DNA from 2 places in the Nonomuraea sp. NPDC049158 genome. Region 2 is predicted to be linked to the other one. Evidence: predicted binding sites of a transcription regulator. Region 2 holds the regulator's gene; the other holds the start of a gene.

Region 1 (3,409 bases), on a different contig from region 2:
TCAGACTGCTCGATGGCAATCTTGATCTCCTTGACCCGGTCCTCGATCGCCTGCTGGTCGCCGCCGCCGTCGACGATGGTCGTGTTGTCCTTCGTCACGACGATGCGGCGGGCGTTGCCGAGCACCTCGAGGCCGACGTTCTCGAGCTTGAGGCCGACCTCCTCGCTCACGACCTGGCCACCGGTGAGGATGGCGATGTCCTGCAGCATGGCCTTACGGCGGTCGCCGAAGCCCGGAGCCTTGACGGCGACCGAGGTGAACGTGCCGCGGATCTTGTTGGTGACCAGGACGGCCAGGGCTTCGCCCTCGACGTCCTCGGCGACCACGAGCAGCGGCTTCTTGGTCTGGGCGATCTGCTCGAGCAGCGGCAGGAAGTCGGAGATCGAGGAGATCTTGCCCTGGGTGAGCAGGATGTAGGCGTCCTCGAGGACGGCCTCCATGCGCTCGGGGTCGGTCACCATGTACGCCGACAGGTAGCCCTTGTCGAACTGCATGCCCTCGGTGAACTCGAGCTCCATGCCCATGGCGTTGGACTCTTCGACGGTGAGAACACCGTCCTTGCCCACCTTGTCGAACGCCTCGGCGATCAGGTCGCCGATCTTGGCGTCCTGGGCGGAGATGGTCGCGACGTTCGCGATCTCCTTCTTGTCCTCCACCGGGCGCGCGCTGGCCAGCAGCTTGTCGCTGACCGCCTTGGCGGCCTTGTCGATGCCGCGCTTCAGCGACAGCGGCGAGGCGCCGGCGGCCACGTTGCGCAGGCCCTCGCGGACCATCGCCTGAGCCAGGACGGTCGCGGTGGTGGTGCCGTCACCAGCGACGTCGTTGGTCTTGGTGGCGACTTCCTTGGCGAGCTGGGCGCCGAGGTTCTCGTAACGCTCCTCCAGCTCGATCTCACGAGCGATTGTCACGCCGTCGTTCGTGATCGTCGGAGCACCGAACTTCTTGTCGATGACGACGTTACGGCCACGGGGGCCGAGGGTTACCTTCACGGCGTCCGCGAGGGCGTTGACGCCACGCTCAAGCGCGCGGCGTGCGTCCTCGTCGAACGCTAGGATCTTCGCCATGCTGAAAGTCCTCTCCTAGCGTCGAAAGCCCCGGCCGCACGCGCTCAGACGAGACGCGCGCCCGGGGCCCGACGCATCCGGCTTACTTCTCGATGATCGCGAGAACGTCGCGGGCGGAGAGCACGAGGTACTCCTCGCCGCCGTACTTGACCTCAGTGCCGCCGTACTTGCTGTAGAGGACGATGTCGCCCTCAGCGACGTCGAGCGGAATACGCTTGTCGCCGTCCTCATCCCAGTTGCCCGGGCCCACCGCGAGGACCTTGCCCTCTTGCGGCTTCTCCTTGGCGGTGTCAGGAATGACAAGGCCGGAAGCGGTCGTCTGCTCGGCCTCAAGCGGCTGAACCACGATGCGGTCGCCGAGCGGCTTAACGGGAACCTTGGTGGCGGTCGTCACGATCGGACCTCCCCTTCAGATTTGAATGATCTAGAAGAGGCGACCAGCGGGGCCTGCCGTCGCGGGTGTCAGACCTGCCTCGTCGCACGTTGGCACTCTCAAGGGGAGAGTGCCAACAGGAAACATATGCAAGAGGGGCTTGACAGTCAACACGAACGCGTCTGCTCAGAGCGATAAGGCCCAAGAGCTTGCCCAAGGTTGAGGCTAATTGGGGTGACACGCACTGTTGGCGCAGGGCAGACGTGCCCCTCCACCTGCCACCGTACGCGCCCACCGGCAGGCTGGAGTGCGGCGGGGAGACGCTAACGTCGGGTGACGTGGATCTCGACGCCTTCACCGAGTTGCTCACCCCGCGCGGGCAGCGCGCACTCGCCGAGGCCGTCGAGGTGGTGGGAGCCGATCCGGTGGCCGCGGCGACGAGGCTGCGCAGGTCGTACGACGCCGCCCTCACCTCGGCTGCGCTCACCCAGGCGGCGCTGCGCGAGCGCGCCAAGGCCAAGTTCGGCGCCGACGCGGCACTCATGTACTTCACTCCGCACGGCCTGGAGCAGGCCACCCGAGCCGAGGTCGGCGCCCACCGGGCCCGCCGCCTGGCCGGACCCGCCGGTGGGACGCGGGTCGTGGACGTCTGCTGCGGCATCGGCGGCGACTTCCTCGCCCTGGCCCGCGCCGGTTGCGTCGTGGACGCCGTGGACCTCGACCCGCTGACCGTCGCCGTCGCCCGGGCCAACGCGGAGGCGCTCGGGCTGGCGGATCGGGTCACCGTACGCGAGGCCGACGCGGCGACGGTCTCGCCGGAGGACTACGACTGGCTGTTCGCCGACCCCGCCCGCCGGACGAGCCGGGGCAGGACGTTCGACCCCATGGCCTACTCGCCGCCGTGGCCGGTCGTGCTCGACCTGGTCGCCAGGGCCGGACGGGCCTGCTTGAAGGTGGCTCCGGGCATCCCGTACGAATTCATCCCGGACGAGGCCGAGGCCGAGTGGGTGTCGTACAAGGGCGAGGTGAAGGAGGCAGCCCTCTGGACCGGCCCCACCGAAGGGGCGGTGCGACGGGCGACCTTGCTGCCCGGCGGGGAGACACTCGTCGCGCGCGGGGCCGAGGCGCCGACCGGCCCCGTCGGTCGGTTCATGTACGAACCCGACGGGGCCGCGATCCGCGCGCACCTCGTCGGAGAGGTCGCCGAGATGGTCGGCGGCCGCCTCCCCGACCCGATGATCGCCTACATCACCGGCGACGAGCCGTTCGACACCCCATGGGCCGCGCGGTACGCGGTGGAAGACGTGCTGCCATTCTCGCTGAAGCGCCTCCGCGCCACCCTCCGCGAGCGGCAAGTCGGAAATGTCGTCATCAAGAAGCGAGCCTCAGCGGTAGACATCGAACGGCTCAGAAATGACCTGCGACTTTCGGGTGACAAATCTGCGGTAATCATGCTTACCCGAATCATGGATAAGCCTTCCGTCCTGATTTGTCACCCATCCCCACCTGCGCAAATGACAAAGTAGGACGTTCTCGGGCCAACCCCGATCTTTTACTTCGCTCCTGACGAACCTTGATCGAGCGGCTAAGGTGAGCACGCGGGAGTCCTCCCCCTTTGGCGGTTAGCCGCGTTCTCGTTTCATCTGCAAACCGGACCTGTCCCACCGCTGCGCGGCAGACCGTCGGCGAGCGAAGGAGCCTTTCGGTGGATCACTCCAACCACACCACCCTTCTCCAGGCAGGCGGCGATTCCGCCATCTCCGAAAGGATGCGGGACCTGCTCGCGCGTGCGTCTCAGGACCACGTCTACGAGCAGCGGACCCAGGGTGCCGTCCTCGACGAGATCCGCCAGCGCCTTGAGGGTATGGAGTGGCTGCTCCGGGAGGTTCGCGAGCGGGAGCTGGGGGGTCTGAGCGGCACGCTCGAGACGGTGAGCGGACGACTTGACGAGATCGCGGCCAAGCCGCCGATG
Region 2 (3,409 bases):
CGGGCCGCGCGGTGCTGGGCGAAGTGGACGACGCCCTGCTCAGGGGTACGGCCGTGGCCGAGATCGCGCACCTGGTGACCGAACTGGTCGACAACGCGCTGACCTGCTCGCCGCCCGACACCGAGGTGGAGATCCGGGCCAGCACCCGCGAGGGCGAGTGCCACATCGCGATCGTCGACCAGGGCGTGGGCATGACAGAGGGAGAGCGCGCCGCGGCGAACGCCCGGCTCCGTGGCGAACGGCGCTTCTTCGCCGCCCCCACCCGCTACCTCGGCCACTACGTGGTGGGCCGGCTGGCCGAGCGGCTCGGCGTGCGCGTGTGGCTGGACGAGTCGCCGCCACACGGCATCACGGCCCGGGTGGCCCTCCCGGGCGAACTCCTGGTGCCCTCACGGGTCAACGGCCGTTGACCGCCTCCCGCTCAGCGGCCGTTGAAGGCGTCCCGCAGCCGTGAGAAGAACCCCTGCTGCCCGGGGGCGAACTTCCCGGGCGGCCGCTCCTCACCACGCTGCTTGGCCAGCTCGCGCAGCAGGTCCTCCTGCGCCGGGTCGAGCCGCAGCGGGGTCTCCACGTTGACGTGGATGAGCAGGTCGCCGCGGCCCGTCTCGTTGAGCCGCTGCACGCCCCTGCCGTACATCGTGATGACCTGGCCCGACTGCGTGCCCGGCCGCACGTCGACCTCCTCGGAGCCGTCGAGCGTCTCCACGGCGAGGTTGGTGCCGAGCGCGGCGGCCGTCATCGGGATCTGGACCGTGCAGTGCAGGTCGTCGCCGCGCCGCTCGAAGATCTCGTGCGGGCGCTCGACGATCTCCAGGAACAGGTCTCCGGGCGGGCCGCCGCCGGGGCCGATCTCGCCCTCGCCGGCGAGCTGGATGTGCGTGCCGTCCTCGACGCCCGCGGGGATGCGGACCTTGATCGTACGGCGGGTGCGCACGCGGCCGTCACCCGAGCACTCCTGGCACGGGTGGCGGATGATCGTCCCGAAGCCGCCGCACTGGGGGCACGGCCTGGAGGTCATGACCTGACCCAGGAACGACCGGGTGACCTGGGAGATCTCGCCGCGCCCGTTGCACATGTCACAGGTGTCGGGGTGGGTGCCGGACGCGGCGCCCGCGCCCTGGCAGACCTCGCAGAGCACGGCCGTATCGACGACCAGCTCGCGGGTCGTGCCGAAAGCGGTCTCGCTCAGGTCGAGCTCGACGCGGATGGTCGCGTTGCGCCCTCTCCTGGCCCGCGAGCGGGGGCCGCGCGCGCCGCCGGCCGTACCGAAGAAGGCGTCCATGATGTCGCTGAACGGGAAGCCCGCGCCGAAGCCGGCCGCTCCCTGGCCCGCGCCCGCGCCGCCGAAGGGATCGCCGCCCAGGTCGTACATCTGACGCTTGTTGGCGTCGGACAGCACCTCGTAGGCCTGCGTGATCTCCTTGAACCGCTCCTGGGTCGCGGGGTCCGGATTGACGTCGGGATGGAGTTCGCGGGCAAGCCTGCGGTAGGCCTTCTTGATCTCTTCCTGACTGGCGTCACGGCGCACCCCGAGGGTGGCGTAGTAGTCGCTGTTTGCCACTTATCGACCTCTTATGATGCAGCCAGGATCTGGCTGACGTAGCGTGCCACCGCGCGCACGGCGCCCATCGTCACGGGATAGTCCATCCGCGTGGGGCCTAGCACGCCTAGCCGGGCCAGTTCGTTGTCGCCAGAACCGTACCCGGTTGCGACGATCGACGTGCCACGGAGGAACGGGTTCTCCGAGCCGATGCGCACGGTGAGCGTGGACGGGGTGTCTGTGGAAGTCTCGCCGAGCAGCCGCATGAGCACGACCTGCTCTTCCAGTGCTTCGAGCACGTCGCGCAGCCCGGTCGAGAAGTCGGCCCCGGCGAGGTTGGCCGCACCGGCGAACACGATCTTCTCATCGTGGCGCTCGACCAGCGTCTCGAGGAGCACCGACAGGATAGTGGCCACCACGGGACGGTCTTCGACGGGCAGCCGTTCCGGCAGGTCGGCGACCTGATCGGGGACATTGAGCAGGCCGCAGCCGTCGAGGGAGGCGTTGAGCACCGCGCGCAGGTGCGCGATGCGGGTGTCCTCCACCACTTCGGGCAGCTCGACCACCCGCTGTTCGACGCGGCCCGTGTTGGTGATCAGCACGAGCATCACCCGCCGGTCATGCAGCGGCACGAGCTCGACGTGCCTGACCGTCGAGCGGGTCAGCGTCGGGTATTGCACGACCGCGACCTGACGGGTGAGCTGCGCGAGCAGCCGCACCGTACGGGTGACCACGTCGTCGAGGTCGACCGCGCCGGCGAGGAACGTCTCGATCGCCCGCCGCTCCGCCCCGGAGAGCGGCTTGACCTGCGAGAGCCGATCGACGAACAGGCGATAGCCCTTGTCCGTCGGCACACGGCCCGCGCTGGTGTGCGGCTGGGTGATGTAGCCCTCCTCCTCCAGAGCGGCCATGTCGTTCCTGACCGTCGCCGGGGAGACCTTCAGGTTGTGGCGTTCGGCGAGCGCCCTGGAGCCCACCGGCTCGTTGGTGGACACGTAGTCTTCGACAATGGCGCGGAGCACCGCCAGCTTCCTATCGTCGAGCACGCGCTCACCTCCTACCTCTGCCTTTCAGGAAACGACAGGTCTAGCACTCTGTGTTCCCGAGTGCCAAGTGTACGGCTCCCGCCCACAAGGTGCGATAACACCGGAGCTAGCGAGTGGCTGCCCATTGGGCGCACACTGGCCGATATGACCGATGACTCCCAGCCCCCCTCCTACGGTCCACCGCCGGGACAGGGTCCGTACCAGGGGCAACCTCCCCAGTTCGGCCCGCCGCCGCCCCAATATGGTCCGCCGCAATACGGCCAGCAGTACCCCCAGCCCGGCCCCTACGGGCAGCAGCAGCCGTACCAGCCCGGACCTTACGGCACGCCGCAGCGGTTCGGCCCTCAGGTTGACCCGAAGTTGATCAGACCGCGATTGCGGTGGATCGCGGTCGCCTGGGGGCTGGCCCTGCTCGCCGGCCTGGTCGGGGTGGGAGTGTTCGTGAGCGGCATCCTGAACACGGTGGGCGCGGTGGCCCCGTCCAAGACGTTCACGGCGGGCCAGAGCGTCACCGTGCCGCTGGACCCGGCGGACAAGCCGGTGGTGTACCTCGCCAGCGAGAGCCAGGTCCACTACATGTGCCGGATCGACGGCGGTCCCGGTCAGGCCAAGCTGGCCAAGACGTCCGGCACCGAGCGGGTCACCGTCAACGGCACGCAGTGGCAGCTCATCCTCGTGGTCAACGCGCCGGCCAAGGGCGACTACCAGTTCACCTGCACGACCCAGGAGCCGACGAGCGTGCGCTTCGGCGTCGGCCGCGACTTCGCCTCCGCTGCGGGAGGCCTGGTGGGCGGCGTGGCGGCGCTGCTGGTGATCCCCGGTC

The links. The regulator HrcA, encoded in region 2, represses chaperone genes, less so after heat shock. The targets are predictions, from matches to a motif close to TTGGCACTCTCNNNNNGAGAGTGCCAA.
Region 1: a site for HrcA is predicted at 1,548-1,574, ahead of groES (co-chaperone GroES). Genes of this name have one in related genera too.

Annotation. Positions count from the first base shown of each region.
Region 1 is NZ_JBEZDM010000005.1:65,528-68,936, reverse strand. It holds gene groL (chaperonin GroEL) at 1-1,064, opposite strand, end outside; gene groES (co-chaperone GroES) at 1,147-1,461, opposite strand; gene AB0B61_RS13180 (methyltransferase domain-containing protein) at 1,776-2,963, shown strand; gene AB0B61_RS13175 (hypothetical protein) at 3,143-3,409, shown strand, end outside.
Region 2 is NZ_JBEZDM010000003.1:27,502-30,910, reverse strand. It holds gene AB0B61_RS07880 (ATP-binding protein) at 1-410, shown strand, start outside; gene dnaJ (molecular chaperone DnaJ) at 422-1,561, opposite strand; gene hrcA (heat-inducible transcriptional repressor HrcA) at 1,573-2,586, opposite strand; gene AB0B61_RS07865 (hypothetical protein) at 2,731-3,409, shown strand, end outside.